DNA from 3 places in the Paenibacillus sp. FSL H7-0756 genome. Region 3 is predicted to be linked to each of the others. Evidence: predicted binding sites of a transcription regulator. Region 3 holds the regulator's gene; each other region holds the start of a gene.
What was found. The regulator LexA, encoded in region 3, represses DNA repair genes until DNA is damaged. The targets are predictions, from matches to a motif close to CGAACATATGTTCG.
Positions count from the first base shown of each region.

Region 1: recA (recombinase RecA) is a predicted target of LexA. The motif match lies at 4,085-4,098, and genes of this name have one in related genera.
Region 2: addB (helicase-exonuclease AddAB subunit AddB) is a predicted target of LexA. The motif match lies at 3,236-3,249, and genes of this name have one in related genera.

Region 1 is NZ_JBBOVT010000002.1:209,478-215,146, reverse strand. It holds gene NST04_RS17665 (TIGR00282 family metallophosphoesterase) at 1-95, opposite strand, end outside; gene rny (ribonuclease Y) at 242-1,783, opposite strand; gene NST04_RS17655 (regulatory protein RecX) at 2,093-2,830, opposite strand; gene recA (recombinase RecA) at 2,951-4,015, opposite strand; gene NST04_RS17645 (competence/damage-inducible protein A) at 4,315-5,604, opposite strand; gene pgsA (CDP-diacylglycerol--glycerol-3-phosphate 3-phosphatidyltransferase) at 5,663-5,669, opposite strand, start outside.
Region 2 is NZ_JBBOVT010000001.1:2,717,998-2,723,666, reverse strand. It holds gene addB (helicase-exonuclease AddAB subunit AddB) at 1-3,135, opposite strand, end outside; gene NST04_RS12000 (class I SAM-dependent rRNA methyltransferase) at 3,538-4,941, opposite strand; gene NST04_RS11995 (Na/Pi cotransporter family protein) at 5,042-5,669, shown strand, end outside.
Region 3 is NZ_JBBOVT010000002.1:345,118-350,786, reverse strand. It holds gene NST04_RS18285 (HAD family hydrolase) at 1-717, opposite strand, end outside; gene NST04_RS18280 (hypothetical protein) at 753-1,280, opposite strand; gene NST04_RS18275 (DUF896 domain-containing protein) at 1,328-1,537, opposite strand; gene NST04_RS18270 (LysM peptidoglycan-binding domain-containing protein) at 1,647-2,063, opposite strand; gene lexA (transcriptional repressor LexA) at 2,261-2,887, shown strand; gene NST04_RS18260 (L,D-transpeptidase) at 3,076-3,414, shown strand; gene NST04_RS18255 (hypothetical protein) at 3,494-3,712, opposite strand; gene NST04_RS18250 (hypothetical protein) at 3,823-4,044, opposite strand; gene NST04_RS18245 (hypothetical protein) at 4,138-4,497, opposite strand; gene NST04_RS18240 (hypothetical protein) at 4,513-4,761, opposite strand; gene NST04_RS18235 (hypothetical protein) at 5,459-5,669, shown strand, end outside.

The DNA of each region.
Region 1 (5,669 bases), 140 kb from region 3:
TGCGGCTGATATTTGCTTTTCAGGGAAGGCAGCATTTCACGCAGCGCTTTTCTGCCTGTATTGCCTACAATGTCTCCGATAAATAAAACTTTAATAATCTTCTCCTCCTAAATTTTTGGTTTGTGTATGCTCTGCCAACCATAAATCGCTGCTTAAGTATAATTTCACCTATTCTGCTTCATTCCAAACTCCACGGCGTGCTGCATGAAAAAAGGCCCCGCAAGGGGGCCGATTTCCTTATTTATTTCGCATATTCTACAGCGCGTGTCTCGCGGATTACCGTAACCTTGATATGACCCGGATAATCCAGCTCACTCTCAATCATCTTCGTAATATCGCGGGCCAGACGGAAGCTTTCGGCATCATCAATCTTCTCAGGCTGTACCATTACGCGAACCTCACGGCCCGCCTGAATGGCATAGGATTTCTCGACACCCTCGAAGGACTCCGAGATCTCCTCCAGCTTTTCCAGACGTTTGATGTACGTTTCCAGGGTCTCACGGCGTGCACCTGGACGGGCAGCTGACAAAGCATCAGCAGCACCAACCAGCATAGCAATAACCGAGGTAGCCTCGCAATCTCCATGGTGGGACGCGATACTGTTGATAACCACCGGATGTTCCTTGTACTTCTTCGCCAGTTCGACGCCGATTTCAACATGCGAGCCTTCCACTTCATGATCAAGCGCCTTGCCGATATCATGCAGCAGTCCGGCACGTTTTGCAAGCACGATGTCTTCCCCAAGCTCACCGGCCATAAGTCCAGTCAAATAAGCAACCTCCATGGAGTGCTTCAGTACGTTTTGACCGTAGCTCGTGCGGAATTTCAGGCGGCCCAGAATTTTGATCAGATCCGGGTGCAGACCATGAACGCCAACCTCGAAGGTAGCTTGTTCACCGTATTCGCGAATCCGTTCATCCACTTCTTTGCGGGATTTCTCCACCATTTCTTCAATACGTGCAGGATGGATACGTCCGTCTGCCACCAGCTTCTCCAGTGCCGTACGGGCCACTTCGCGGCGGATCGGATCAAATCCTGACAGAATAACGGCTTCCGGCGTATCATCAATAATAAGATCAATCCCGGTCAGAGTCTCCAGCGCACGGATATTGCGGCCTTCACGACCGATAATCCGGCCCTTCATCTCTTCATTCGGCAAGGTAACGACAGATACCGTAGTTTCCGCCACATGATCAGCCGCACAGCGTTGAATCGCCAAGGTGATAATCTCACGGGCTTTCTTGTCCGCTTCTTCCTTAGCTTGCTGTTCGATTTCCTTGATCATCTGAGCAGTTTCATGGCGAACTTCCTGTTCTACATTGCTGAGAATGATACTTCTGGCATCATCGATGCTCAGATTGGAGATACGTTCCAGTTCAGTAACCTGATTCTTGTAAATAACATCAATTTGCTGTTGGGTTTCATCAATTCGTTTCTCTTTGTTAGCTACTTGTTCTTCTTTTCGTTCAAGCGATTCCATTTTTTTATCCAGCGATTCTTCCTTTTGCAGCAAACGTCGCTCTTGCCGTTGGATTTCATTCCGACGTTCACGAGTTTCTTTCTCAGCTTCGGTACGGATTCTATGAACTTCGTCCTTAGCCTCAAGTACCGTTTCCTTCTTCAGCGCCTCCGCCTCTTTCTTCGCGTTCTCCACGATGACTACGGCTTCTTTCTCTGCGCTGGAAATCTTAGCTTCTGCAAGGGATTTACGAATAAAATAACCGAATCCAAAGAATGCTGCAGCTACAACGAGAACGACAATGACCCAGATCAATGTTTCCATCTGTTCACCTCCTCGTTGATATCCTCCAAGGATCTTCCCTTGGGTATTTGTGCAGTTGTTAAACTATCCGTTCATCACCATACAAAAAACCGGTAATACACCGATTGCCATACTGCACATGCTGCACATGGACATTGCCCGCCTTATCCGGCGATTACATTTCATATGAGTTGTACGCGAACCGGAACATAAGAGTCTGCTTTTTGGGAAGGAAAAAGGATTCTTAGTTTATGCCGATTCATGTTATATTTTATTATTTATAAAAAGACCTTGTCAAGAGAGTCGATAACCGTAATAAAGTCAAGAGAATCAATCCAGGAAGTAAAACTCCTCTTCTTCCCCCCCAGAATCCTGCTCATCCCGCAGAATCCCGATCACCTGGCGCACCATTTCTCCTGAGAATCCCCGGCGCATCAGGAACGCCCCTGTCTTCCGGCGTTTGTCGTTCACATCTCCCCGGATCGTATTCCATTTCTTCCGTCCGGTCTGCAGCGCGCTCTCCAGCTCCTGCTCGGGTGTGATCTCATCCAGCGCTTCCGCAATCAGCGACTTATCAATCCCTTTCTCCCGCAGCTCCTGCCGGATCCACATCTTGCCCTTACGCTGATTCACAATCCGCTGCTCCGCCCACTGCTTGGCGTACAAGGGATCATCAAGCAGACGTTCCTCCTGCAGGCGGAGCAGAACTTCGGCAATAACAGTCTCCCCTATTTCCTTCTCCCTTAAACGGCGGGCCATCTCCTGTGCGGTTCTGGGCTTGCGCTCCAGATACCTAAGCCCCTCCACATACGCCCGCTGACGCTCATCTGCGGCAACGATATCCTCCAGATCCGCTTTTACAAAAGCACTCCCGGTAATCATCCGGTATTTAATCATGACATCTTCATGAACAGTCATGTTGTAGTCTCCGAAATGGATTAGATAACGATAATTAGACTTCTTAAGCCGCTCTACCTTTGTAATTACCAGCTCTTGATCTGCCGGGAAATCCGCCAGCACCTGCTGCTCATCCTGTTCCTCGAATTCCTCATCCAATTGTATAACCATCCTGCCAATCACCTACTTAAGCTGAAATATTTGCGAAAAGGCACCCTGTTATATCTTCACAGGGCGCCTATCCATCTTGACTTCATTATTCAATTAGAAGTAGAGGGGTAGAGTACTTAATTACTCAATCTCAAGCAACAGCTTCTCTTCTTCCTCTTGCTCTGCAGCCACAGCCGCTTCGGATGGTGCCTCTACCAGAGTCGTGAGATTACTTGCCTCACGGATCTTATTCTCGATCAGCAGAGCAATATCCTGATGTTCCTTCAGGAACTGCTTGGAATTCTCACGTCCTTGACCCAGACGTTCGCCTTCATAGGAATACCAGGCACCGCTCTTGTTAACGATATCCATCTCTGTACCGATATCCACAAGGCTTCCCTCTCTGGAGATTCCTTCGCCGTACATGATATCTACATCCGCTTGCTTGAACGGAGGCGCTACCTTGTTCTTCACAACCTTGATCTTCGTGCGGTTACCCACAACATCGTTACCCATCTTGATGCTCTCTACCCGGCGCACATCCAGACGGACAGAGGAGTAGAACTTCAGAGCGCGTCCACCCGGAGTGGTCTCAGGGTTACCGAACATTACGCCGATCTTCTCACGAAGCTGGTTAATGAAGATCGCAATGGTGTTGGATTTGTTGATGGCGCCTGACAGCTTCCGCAATGCCTGAGACATCAGACGGGCCTGCAAGCCTACGTGGGAATCACCCATATCGCCTTCAATTTCCGCCTTCGGTACCAATGCAGCTACAGAGTCAACTACGATGATGTCTACTGCTCCACTGCGTACAAGCGCTTCAGCGATTTCCAGGGCCTGTTCACCTGTATCAGGCTGGGACAGCAGCAGTTCATCAATGTTAACGCCAAGCGCCTTAGCATACTTAGGATCAAGTGCATGCTCGGCATCGATGAAGGCAGCTTGTCCGCCCTGCTTCTGTACTTCAGCAATCGCATGAAGTGCAACCGTTGTCTTACCGGAAGATTCCGGTCCATATACTTCAATAATACGTCCTTTGGGAAGTCCGCCAATACCTAGTGCAATATCAAGTGCCAAAGATCCGCTAGGTACAACTTCCACTTTCATGTGAGTGGATTCTCCCAGTTTCATTACCGAACCTTTACCGAATTGTTTCTCTATCTGACGAAGCGCCATATCAAGCGCTGCACGACGATCTGACAATCAGACCACTTCCTTCACTGTTTATAGTATTATCATAACGTGTTTTGAAGGTCTTGCCAAGTCTTTTTTAGAACATACATTCGTTTTTTTTGCTCCCAGGGATAATACTCCCTTTAATTGTAAGAGACTAACCTCCTTCCGGATGCAAGGACTTAGCAGGCAGCTTCTCTTCCGCTTCTTACGTTAACAGGAACAATCATAGGATAATTTGTTATACCTGATATAAAACAAAAAACCGCAGCATGATTGCTCAAGCCACGGTTCTTCCGCATGTATAAATTATATACCGCCCTGAAGCGTTATTGCAAGGCCGAGCCTTCCAGCGGAGTCGCCACCTTGCGTTCTTCCAGCCTCCGCCACAGGCGGTACAGCAGCGCCTTGACGGTGCGCAGGCGGATGTTGTCACGGGTACCCTTCAGATTCAGCTCATATACCTCTGTCTTGCAGCCCCGCTCAGCCAGTCCTACGAACACAAGACCCACAGGCTTGCGCTCCGAATATCCCGGTCCGGCTACACCGGTAACCGATAAGCCGAAGTCCGTGTCGCCGATCATACGCACCTGCTCAGCCAGCACCTCGGCAACCTCGCGGCTCACCGCTCCCGGGGCATCCGGGCCTTCAAGCATAGCAGCGGGCACATTCAGCAGTTTTTTCTTAATATCATTGGAATAACAGACGATGCCCCCGGCAAACATGGAGGCGCTGCCCGGGATATTCGTAATGCTCTCCATCAGCAGCCCGCCCGTACAGCTCTCGGCAGCACTCAGAGTGAGTCCCGCATCCGCCATCCAGTCCACAATCAGCTGCTCCAGCGGCACATCAATGTTGGCATACAGGTTCTCCGGCAGAATATCCGCTATCGTCTTCTCCAGAGCATCGAGCTTGACCATAGCTTCCCGCTCGGACGGAGCCTTGGTAGAGATGCGCACGGTCACTTCGCCTTCCTTGGCATACGGGGCAATCGTAGGATCGCTCTGGCTGCGGATCAGATCAATCAGCTTGTCCTCCAGCAGCGACTCGCCAATCCCGGCGAACTTCAGCATCTTCGAGTAGAGGGGCATTTCACTCGTAAGTGCATGCTGCTGAAGCCATGGCTTGGCCTTATCCGTGAACATCGGCTTCATCTCCCGGGGCGGGCCCGGCAGTACGATATAATATTTGTCCTCTTCTGCAAAAGCAATCCCTACCGCAAGGCCGGTATCATTGGACAGAGGAGTCGTCCCTTCAATGACAAGCGCCTGCTTGCGGTTATTCTCAGTCATTACAATCTTGCGGTCATCGAAGAAGCGCTGCACATGATCCATGGCCAGCTGGTCGATGTGCAGGGTCCGGCCAAGCGCCGCAGCCAGCGCATCCTTGGTCAGATCATCCTCGGTCGGACCGATGCCGCCGGTGAACAATATAACATCCGCCCGGCTCTGAGCAATCCGGATCGCTTCCAGCAGGCGGCTTTTGTTATCTCCCACAACGGTCTGAAAATAAACGTCAATGCCTAATGCAGCCAGCTCTACTGAAAGAAACTGGGCATTGCTGTTCACGATTTGTCCAAGTAAAAGTTCTGTTCCAACGGCAATAATCTCTGCTTTCATAGCTGACGTTCTCCTCCTGATTGTAGGTATCCTGCAAGGTTCAGCCTGTTCCAGCGTCTCAGGCT
Region 2 (5,669 bases), on a different contig from region 3:
GTTCATTCCGTTGGCTGAGGTCAGGAGCGGGTCATGAACGTGGAAATAGAGCGCTCCGGCAGGCAGTGCTGCCTGGCCGAGCCATTGCTCGGAATAGGTCAGCAGCACATCAAGGTAAGTTAACATCTGCAGCGACAATCCATAGTAGACCTCATGCAGCTTGAGGTCCTTCTGGCTTGATTTGTAATCGATAACCCGCAGCAGAATCCCCTGCTCCCCTTCAGCCTTATCCACCCGGTCAATCCGCCCGACCACCTCCATGACACAGCCGTTCGGCAGTGTAATTCTCAGCGGAGGCAGCTCCTGTCCGGGACCGAAATCCAGCTCCAGCCCAACCGGCTCGAAGCTCCCGCGCCGCGAATGCTCCCCGAGGATGACCGAAGCGCGGCCGACAATATTCTTCAGCTTGCGCGAGATATAACCGTAGCGCTTGCTGCTCATCAGAATCTCTCCCTGTAACAGCGGAGACAGCTTGTCTACGGTCTTCCCCGCCTCCGTGCGGCATTCCTCCGCAGTCATGCTGCCCCAGCTGCGGCCTTGCTCCTGCAGCCGCTTCGCCATCTCACTGAGGGCCGCATGGAAGAGCTGCCCGATATCCGGAGCCTGGAGCTTGTAGAGCTGGCGCTCCTTCAGCCTCAGCCCGTAGGAAGCGAAATGAGAGAAGGAGCAGGCAACGAACCGCTCCATCCGTGACACGCTGCCGCGCAGCGTGGAGCCGCCATACAAGCGCAGACTGGTCTCCTTCTTCAGCCGTATGCCTTCATTACGGTAGAACAGCGAGCCGAGCAGCCGCTCCAGCTTCAGCTTCATAGACAGATCCGCATGGCGGTATTCCGCTGCCTGTTCACCTGCTGGCTTGTCTGCGCCCTGCTCCGCCGCAAACCAGTTATAGACCTCCCACCACATGCCGGGGATCTCTGCACCTTGACGCCACTGGCGGAGCTGAAGCAGCAGCATGCGGAGTGTCTGCTCAGGATGGCCGATGAAGTCCATATGGACAGCGTCGTCATCATTACCGCTCGGCGGGAAGCCGGAGAGGAAGTGTTCATCTAACTGCTGCGGGAACATTCCCTGCAGCTGGCGGATAACCTCCGAGGGCAGCAGCGCCTTCCCCTCATCATCAGCTGCAGCATAGCTGATCCACAGCTTCCTGCTGGCTGCCGTAAGCGCATTGTAGATCAGGAAACGTTCATCCAGCAGCTTCCGGGATGAGCCAGGCGCAAGCTCCATACCGGACTTCTCCAGCAGGAGGCGTTCCCCTTCGGACAGAATGCCGTCTTCCTTGAACTGCGCCGGAACCACTCCTTCATTGAAACCGAGCAGGAAGGCGTACTTCACTCCCGACACCCGGGTACGGTCCATCGTACCTACCAGCACCTGGTCAAGTGCGGGCGGGACGAGCCCCATCTTAAGCTCTGCCAGCCCGGTCTCCAGCACCCCGGCGAACAGGCTGAATTCTATCCGTTCTTTGCCCATCATTTCGGCAATCTGGTCCAGCAGACCCAGAACAGCGCCCCAGAGCTGGCTATGCTCCCGTGCGGCTTCCGGACGGCCCTGCTTCAGAGACTCCGCTCCCATCCCTTCAAGCTTACGTGCCGCTTCCGTATCCTCCAGCAGCAGATATACCGCCCGGCATAGCTCCAGGCCGCTGCGGCTGGCTTTGATTCTCTGCTCAAACGCCTGCAGCGGTTCGGTGACCGCCTTCCGGCAGGCCTCCATCCTTGCCAGCATCGCTTCATCAACAGCTTCACTGCCCTCCAGCGAGAGGCGGGGAATCCCCTTCCAGGATCGCCCGTCCGTCCAGCGGTAGCCGTGAATTCCGCAAGCCAGCACGTAGTTCTCCAGCTCATCCATATGAGCGCGGGTAATGCTTCCGTCCAGCGGCAGCAGCAGCTCTGTCTTCACGCAGCGGAACACATCCTCATAACGCCAGCGGCGGCGGACGACATCCAGGGCAGAGCGGATGAATTCCACCAGCGGATGATGCAGCTCACTAAGCTTCTGGTCCAGGAAGAACGGAACGCCGAAGTCCTGAAATAACGGGGCGATCAACGGCTCATAATCGGCCATATTGCGCATGAATACCGCCATTTCCCCATATTTGGCTCCCGATTCTCTGGCCAGGGCCTGCATCTCGCGCAGCACGCCCTCCACCTCGGTGCGGCGTGAAGCCGCAGCCCGGATGCTGATGGCTTCCTTCACCTGTTCAGCCGGTCCTGTCCAGGGATGCCGGCGCTGTAAACCGCGCTCCAGATGTGCGAGAACGGGAGCGTCCTTGAACCTTGGCAGGACGGGCGGAGCCAGCAGCTCATCCCACACGGTAAGTCCCATCTCCTCTGCTAACCCCCGCAGCTTAATATAAGTAACCGCCGCCGGATGGAACAGCTCCAGTTCATGCGGGGCAGCGCCCGGCGGATAGATCCGGTCCAGTGTAAGCGCAATGTTCATGGTGTCAGCATACTGCATCAGCTCACGTAGGACGATGAATTCCTGGTTGCTGAAGCCGTGGAAGCCGTCCACCCAGATCTCAGCGCCGCGGATATAGGCAGAGTCCGCGATATGCTCAGACAGTTCGGCCAGCCTGTCCTCTTCATCGATATAGAGCTGTGACATCTCCTGGTCCAGCTCGCTGAAGACGAGATGCAGATCATCCAGCTTCCCGGCCAGTATAGGGCTGCCCAGTGTGGCATCCCGCATTCTGCCGATCTGCTCCTCCAGGTCTCCGGCTCCAAGACAGCAGCGCTTAAGCTCCGTGTGCAGACTGCTGAGCCGCTCCACAAATCCCGGCCGGTCCGAGGAAGCGCCGAACAGCTTCAGCTCCTCCTTGCGCTTGCTGATAATCTTGTAGATCAGCATTTTCTTGCCTTCTTCACTGATGGGCAGACTCGCGCTCCCTCCGGTCTCCTGCTTCACCCGGTAGGCAAGACGCGAGAAGCTGAGCGTCTGGGCGCGCAGACTTCCCTTCACACCGCCCGCCGCCAGTAGTCCCCGTTCCGCTCCGAACGATCCCTGCTCGGGAACAAGTATAATGATCGGGGCCCCCAGCGGCTCTGCCTTCAGCCTTGCGGATACCCGCTCCCATATTGTAGTTGTCTTGCCGCTGCCCGAGCGGCCGATGATGAAGTTAACCGTCATTTCAGCAGACTCCTTCCGTTGAATTCTGGCACTCTATGCGACACCAGAATCTATGAAAACTCTCGTCTCAATAGTATAGCATACCTCCACCGCACGCTCCAGAACGTACGTTTGCCATTGTTTGCAAAACACACTAAGTGAAAACCGCTTTGCAGTCCTTTTAAAAGACGGTACCGTTTCGTCGAGAAATAGAAGGATAATGTATGGTGTGAAACCTATACGCTTATATTTAAATAAAAGACTCTCCCGTAGCCGCGCAAACGGCGGACGGAAAAGTCTGATTAAACTCATGTAAATTAGTTTCAATGCTAACAGATAGTTGTAGAATACATCAAAAAGAGCCTCTATAAAAGAGACTCTTCCCGCAAAACCGGCTGCCCCGCCGGGTCTGGCACTTCTGTTCTATTTACTGCGCACCTCAAAGATGGCGAACTTCAGATAATGCCCCTCGTCCACGCCGAGAATCTGCGGATGATCCTTGCCTGCGGCCCGCCATTCGATCAGTCTCAGCACCTTGCCGGCATCCTTGGCCGCTTCCGTGATCGTATCGAGGAACAGCTGCGGCTGCATGTGGTACGAACAGCTGGCCGTGACCAGATATCCGCCGTCATTCACCAGCTTCATGCCCTGCAGATTGATGTCCTTGTACCCGCGTACGGCACCTGCCACTGCGCTTTTGGTCTTGGCAAAAGCAGGCGGGTCCAGAATCACGACATCCCACGTGCGTCCTCCCCCGGCGGTCATCGGCTTCGCGGTATCCGCCTTGGCAGCCGGTTTGCTTCCGGTTTTCCCTTCTGCCGCTGCGCCGCCCGTAGCGCGCTCGGTGCGTTCCTCCTGACCCTTGACCTGATTGCGCAGGAAGGCAAATGCATCATCTACCACGAATTCCACCCGGTCACTGAACCCGTTGATCTCCACATTGGCCTTCGCGCTCTCGATGGCATGCGCAGACACATCCAGGCAGGTTACCTTCTTAGCGCCGTATTTGCAGGCATGCAGTGTGAAGCTTCCCGTATGCGCAAAGCATTCCAGCACAGTTGCACCATCCCAATATGGGAAGGTAACAGGCTTGCCGCTTTTGTTGACCGGCAGCGTCTGTAGTGACCCATCCTCGATTTCTACATTCTGCAGTGTAATTCCGCTGCGCCCGCCCCAGCCCTTCATCAGCGGAGCAATCGATGCTCTATTCTCCCGCTGATCGAAGAAATAGCCGGTCTTCTGCCCCTCTTCAATATCGACGATGACCTTCAGCCCGTTCTCACTTACGGTAATGTGGCGCGGGCATTCGCCGTAGAGCACACCCGTAGTCTGTTCCAGTCCCTCCAGCTCCCGTACACTGACATCGCTGCGCTCATAGATGCCGCGCGGCGCCATCACCTGCACCAGTGCCTCCACTATCTCGGAGCGGCGCTGATCCATAGCCAGTGTCAGCAGCTGCACCACAAGGACTTCACCGAAGCGGTCAATGATCAGCCCGGGCAGAAAATCCGCTTCCCCGTAGACCAGACGATAAGCGTCCGCCCCCGGCAGGAAGCGTTCCCTGTGCCGCAGACAGTCCGCGAACCGTTCTACAAAAAACGCCGTGTCCATCGCCGCCAGCTTGTGCTGCGACAGAATTCTCACCCGGATCTGTGAAGCCTGATTATAATACCCGGTAGCCAAGTACCTCCCCTGATGGGTCAGAACATCCACCAGTCCGCCTGCCTGCGGCTCTCCGTCTACAGATGCTACTTCACTGGCGAAGACCCATGGGTGGCCCTGCTCCAGTCTTTTTTTACGGTTGCGTTCCAGAATTACTGATGCCAATACCTTCAACTCCCTATTCTTGTTGCCAGATTAATATACATGTCCTATGCCTGGCGTTCATATATTGGTACAACCCCCGTTCAAAAAGGAGCCTGTCCTTATGATCCGTGAACTGTTATTCCCTGTCCTCTATGGTCTTGTCATATTCCTCGCCGGCATGAAGGTGATGGAAGCCTCGCTGTCGCGGCTGGCCGGTCCGCTGCTGAAGCGCAGCCTGCACAAGGCTACCTCCACACCGGCCAAAGGCCTGATCGTCAGCGCCCTGCTGTCGGCGCTGCTGCAGAGCAGCACCGCAGTAACGGTGCTGACCATCGGCATGGTCAATGCCGGGCTGCTGACCTATGCCCGCACGCTTGGCATTATTCTCGGCAGCAACATCGGCACCTGCCTGACAACGGAGCTGATCAGCCTGCAGATCAGCACGCTGGCCGCGCCGCTGCTGATCGCGGCGCTCTGCCTGTGGGCCGCCGCCGTGATGGCCGGCGAGCTGGCCCCCCAGTCCCGGCGGCTGCTTGATCTCTGCCGCCGGATCTCGGGACCGCTGCAGTTCATCTGCCTCGCGGTCACCGGCTTCGCGCTCGTCCTGTGGGGCATCGCGGTCATGCAGTCCATCGGCCCCGCCCTGGAAGGCAGCGCCCTGTTCCGCTGGTTTCTCGGGCATGCCGCAACCAGCGCACTCTGGGGGCTGGCCGCCGGGGCTGTGCTGACGGCGATGGTGCACAGCAGCG
Region 3 (5,669 bases):
GTCCGAAGCTTTCGCATTCCGGTTGATCCAGACTGTGGTCAGTCCGGCAGACAATCCGCCAAGAATATCTGTCGTAAGCTTATCGCCCACCATGATCCCTTGCTCTGGAGCAATATCCAGCAGTCCGAGCGCATGCTCGAAGATTCCCTTGTCCGGCTTGCCTTTGCCGAAGCTTCCCGAAATCACAACATGGTCAAAATACGGAGTAAGCTCCGGCACACCGTCCAGCTTCTCCTGCTGAAGTGCCGGACAACCGTTCGTCAGCAGCAGCAGCTTGACCTTACCGCGCAACTCGTTCAGCACCTGAAGCGTCTCTTCATAGATATAAGGACGGCTGCGGCGCTCAGCGGCGAACTTGTCAGCCAACTGTGCAGCCAGCGCTTCATCCTCTACCCCGAGTGCGGCGAGGCCGCGGCGCCAGGATTCCTTACGGTAGACAGGGGCAAGCTGTTCCAGTTGACGGAACTCCGGCTGTTCACCGGCAGTGAAATTCGCCCATAGCGCTTCAAATGGGTTAATACCGATTAGCTTGGTGAACGGATATGTCTCATAGGATTCATAGAGGGCACGGGCTTCTCTGCGTACAGCAGCTTCCAGCTCCTGCGGATCAACGGAATCTCCAGCCGCCTCACAAGCATAGCGGAAGGCTTCTTCCACGCTGCGGTCATCCCACAGCAGAGTATCGTCAAGGTCAAATAGTACGGCGGTAATCGGCATTAGTTCTCCCACTCCCTATATGCTGGTCTGTCTTCCTATTCGTGCACTAGTTCAATATTGTTGTTCTTGGCGAACTGCTCCAGACGTTCCCCCATCGCAGCGGTGTCATAACGGTTAATCAGCTTGGAGAAAATCCACTGCTTGCGCTTACCCTTATACTTAATGGTAACTACACTGCGCGATAAAGTGATCTTCTCAATATCCGCCGCAGCCAGGAAACGTTCGCGGTTGTATTTAATAGTAGAGATACGCGCACGCTCAACCTTAAGGAACGGACGGCGGAAGAACAGCAGCGCAGCGAGCAGGAAGTACAGCACTACACCCAGCCAGTTGGCCAGAATACCGCTTCCTTTAGCTTCGTCAATCGAGCCGACCACCCAGAACATGATGCCAAGCAGCATCAGTACTACGGGGAATACAATATTGCGGCCTTTGAAAATATCGATGCTTTTCGCGGCAGTCTTAGTGCTGGAAGTGTAAATAGAGTCCTTCCCCTGCTTCTTTCTTTGCTGGTTAATTTGCTTCGTGTTGCGTTGAACCATTCTTTCCCAAGAACGGGCCATGTAAGTTCCCCCTAGTCATCCTGTATTATCTATGAAAAGGCAACAGGCTAATGCTTAAGTCCATTATTGCCCTCTTCATGCTCCGGATTGTCCACAATTTCGATAGTATCAAGCTGGGCCCGAAAGTTAGTGCGGATATTCCCCAGGTAAATCTCGCGGAGCTTGGCACGTTCAGCCAGTTCCTCTTCATTCAGGCCGCCGTTCTTAGCTTTGCGTGCCAATTCATTGATGCGTGCGACCAATTCGTCAATATTCAATACGTTTCCCTCCCTCTAAATTCATTTTAACTTTGCCATGAGAAAAAGAGCTTGTCAAGGTCTACCCCCTGAAAGCTCTCCGAGTCGATCATTAGTCTGACACAATCCTTCAATATAAAGGTAAAGTCAGAATATCTCCGGCCTTAATGACGCTGTTCTCCAAATGATTCGTCTTCATTATTCCTTCTATATATACGGCTGTCCTCATGTCCTCAGGCTTGTTACTTAACGCAATGCTCCATAAGGTATCTCCGCGTTCGACTACGATCCGCTTATCCGGCTTCAGTGAAGAGACCGAACCGGCAAAAACATTCCCCACTACAGTGAATCCAGAAATGACAAGCATCAGCACCAGGACCATCTTCATCAGGCTGACCTGACGGAATAGTGATGATAGCGCAGCGAGACTATGAAGAATCTTGTCCTTGACCTTGGTTACATTACTATGAGCAATTGGATTACCGGGAGCGGACACCTTGATATCGTCATTATTGTAGATGCTGTTGTATGTACTATACTTTAACATGATCATCATCCTCCAAACACATGTTCTTGCTTTCGAAAATAATATAACACGAACATGTGTTTCGAACAAGAGTTTTTTCGGAACATTTGTTCTCTTTATTTCCGTTCTCGTTTTTTCCTCATTTTAGAACTTATGTTTGTACGAACGGAAGTTCTATGTTATAATTTTCCCAAACATAGTATATGGGGTTGATACCGATGTCAAAGATTTCTAGTCGTCAGCTGGCGATCCTGGAATTTATACGTAATGAAGTCCGCAGCAAGGGTTATCCTCCGTCTGTCCGCGAGATTGGCGAGGCTGTCGGCCTGGCCTCCAGTTCTACTGTGCATGGGCACTTGGACCGGCTTGAGAAGAAGGGCCTGATCCGCCGTGACCCTACGAAACCGCGTGCGATTGAATTGCTCGGCCAGGAAGATTCAGAGAATGTGCATCAATTCGTCCAGACCGTTACCCGCATCCCGGTAGTGGGTAAGGTTACAGCTGGTGTTCCTATTACTGCAACAGAGAATATTGAAGATTACTTCCCGTTGCCTGCTCATTATGTAGGCGATAACAAGGTATTTATGCTTTCTGTCCTTGGTGACAGTATGGTGGATGCCGGAATTATGAATGGGGATTATGTCATCGTACGCCAGCAGCAGACTGCCGACAACGGCGATATTGTTGTAGCGATGACCGAAGAAGATGAAGCAACGGTCAAGACCTTCTACAAGGAACGGGATCATATCAGGCTGCAGCCGGAGAATCCGGCGTACGAGCCTCTCCGCCTTAACCGCGTTACGATTTTGGGCCGGGTCATCGGATTATTCCGCGATATCCACTAATCTACTCCCCGCTTAAGAACAGGCTGCTCCGCACCATGCGAAGCAGCCTGTTTTCTGTTCATTTCATTTCGTAAAGTGGCCAAAAAGCAGAGCGCGAACAAATGTTTGTATTCTGCTTTTTGGCCACTTTTTCTGTGAACCGCTGTACCGCTCCGCACATATCCTGATATAAAGGAGTGCTGATCTGTATGCCCAATTATCGAATTATCGTCGATCTGTCACAGCGCATGTTGTACCTGCTGGATAATGACGTTGTCACCAGAGGCTTCCCTGTCGGCATCGGCAAAATGTTAACCGTCTCGCCTGTAGGCGAATACACCATCATTAACAAGCAGCCCAATCCGGGCGGCCCGTTCGGTGCCTTCTGGATGGGACTGTCCAAGCCGCATTACGGCATCCACGGAACCAATGACCCATCCTCCATCGGCCACATGGTCTCTCACGGCTGTATTCGTATGTATAACGCAGATGTACTGACTCTGGCCGCCCTCGTTCCCATAGGTACCCGTGTCACCATCCGGGAATAGGAACGTCACAAAAACCCTTGAGACGCCAGATTGCGCCCCAAGGGTTCCTGTGACTCCTATAAATTAGAGCGGATACAGACTACAGCACACTTCTCAATAGACGGATAGCCACCGTATTCAAACGGATGGCCTCGCGGATTGATTCTCTGGCTGCCAGCAGCTCTCTTCTGGCCCGCGAACCTCTAGGCACTCTGCGCAGATTCTCATTGATTTCTTCCAGTCTCTCCAGCAGGACAGCCCGCTGTGTCAGCAGGACATTAATGGCTCTGCGAATCCGGTTACGTTCTCTTTGGCTCATCTTTACACCTCTTTTACACTTAGATAGTATAAGAGATGCCAAGAATCGCTCCAAAGCTTGTGTGATTCGGCAGTAATGTTAGAGCTGCAAGCAGCGGACAGGTAATCTGCTTACTTTTTGTTCAACCGCACCCGGAATTCAAATTCATCGCGTCTATAAGTCATTCCGGCCAGCACTATGTACTCCGGTGTCCATTTCTGTACAGGTCCGGCATAATCAGCAATCACATGCGGTTTGCCATCAACCAGCTGAACGACGTAGACCTGTACCTGTGCCAGTGCGGCAGCGAATAGATCAGCATCACTGGACAGTACTTTATAAGCCGTATTCAACTTCGTTCCTCCTTGTTCCACAACCATGATAATAGATTTACCCCAACAATCTATTCAATTATACCGGGTTATGGAACAATATGTAAACCATAATTAGAGCTTGATAAAAAGGATTTTGAACAATCCGATATACTTCTTAGTAGCCCCGCCATCCCCGGTAAAAAAATTGGTATTCTTAAGGTCCGGTACACTGAATACTGAGAACAAAATGTAGTTATCCCTCTTGGTCAAAGACTCAATTACAGGCTGGGCCACCAGCTTGCTAATTCCGTCTCCTATTTCCTGATCTAGCGTATTCTCCAGATTCTTTACAGAATATTCACTGAAAGCTTCCTTCCCCGGATTCGTAACAGCCATCACAATCAGAACTAGGATAAGGACCAGTAACGACTTACCGCCAGATCTCCTGCGGACTCTGCGTGCAGGACTTGGCGTATCATAACGCGAATTCATTCTTTTCCCCCTCAGCTACAGAATATACAGCATCTCTTGCAACAGGACTCCCAGCGGATTCAACATCATCCGGTACACGAACAGCATCCCACCTGTAATTCCACTCACGCCGACATCAACGCTGCTCCAATCCCACACCGGCGGAGGCGGCGCATCCAGCCCATATTGCTCCACAAGCCTTTCTTGGGTCTCTGCAGGCACAGCCACTCCTTCAGCTCCTGCCACCTGACCCATCAACGTCAGCACCAGCATCAGCGAAAGCATAATCTTATATGTATTCTTCATCATCCGCTCCCATGTCTGCCACTAGAATTCTCTTCTGGTTAAGTATATAGGAGATGGAATAGTATGTAAAATGATTTGATTTGGAGTTTTAATTCCTTTATATTATGATGTAAGGGCTTTGCTCCGTCTTCATCTTCACTCTCTCCCCCACACTAAAAATCGGGAGAGTTTTTTTATTTAGGAGGTAAATGTATGAACGGAAATAAAGTTATCCTCATTCTTCTGTCCATATCCATACTCGGTATACTCCTTTACTTCGGAATAGCTTATGGATTGCTATGGTATGCCTTCCGTTCCTCGGTTCCTATTGAAGAATAATCTAAGAACATCGGAGGACATTGTGAAGAAATATAACAGATCTGAAAAAGTCATTATTGGAGTGCTGCTTGGCATGACGGCTGTGCTATTTTTGGGAAGCCTGTTTTTTTGGTATGTCTTCAGCACAATATAAAACAACTCCGTCGCGCTCAGGTGGGGACTATTAGCCCCTTATTTATGGTGGCTTGGTTTATTCATGACAAAAAAATAGAAGGCAGGAAAAGCTTCCTGGCCTTCTGTGTTTGTACATATTTCTATGAAGTAATAATATCATTGATATAGTAGATCGTTTTACGAATCAGTGAACCAACCTACTATAACGTTGCTTAGTTCTTGTAATATAAACGGAGGTTATAATGTGGCTAAATTAAAAGACTATTATAACAGTAATAAGTATTTGAATATGAAATTTGTTTATTATGATAATAGACCTGATCAAGGCTGTAGATTTATAGTATCGAATACTGAAGATGGAAACAGCATGACTAGTGAAGTAGGATGGACTAATTTTACATTAAACAAATTTATTGAGATGCTCAATAACTTCCCGATGGATTCTTATGATGGAT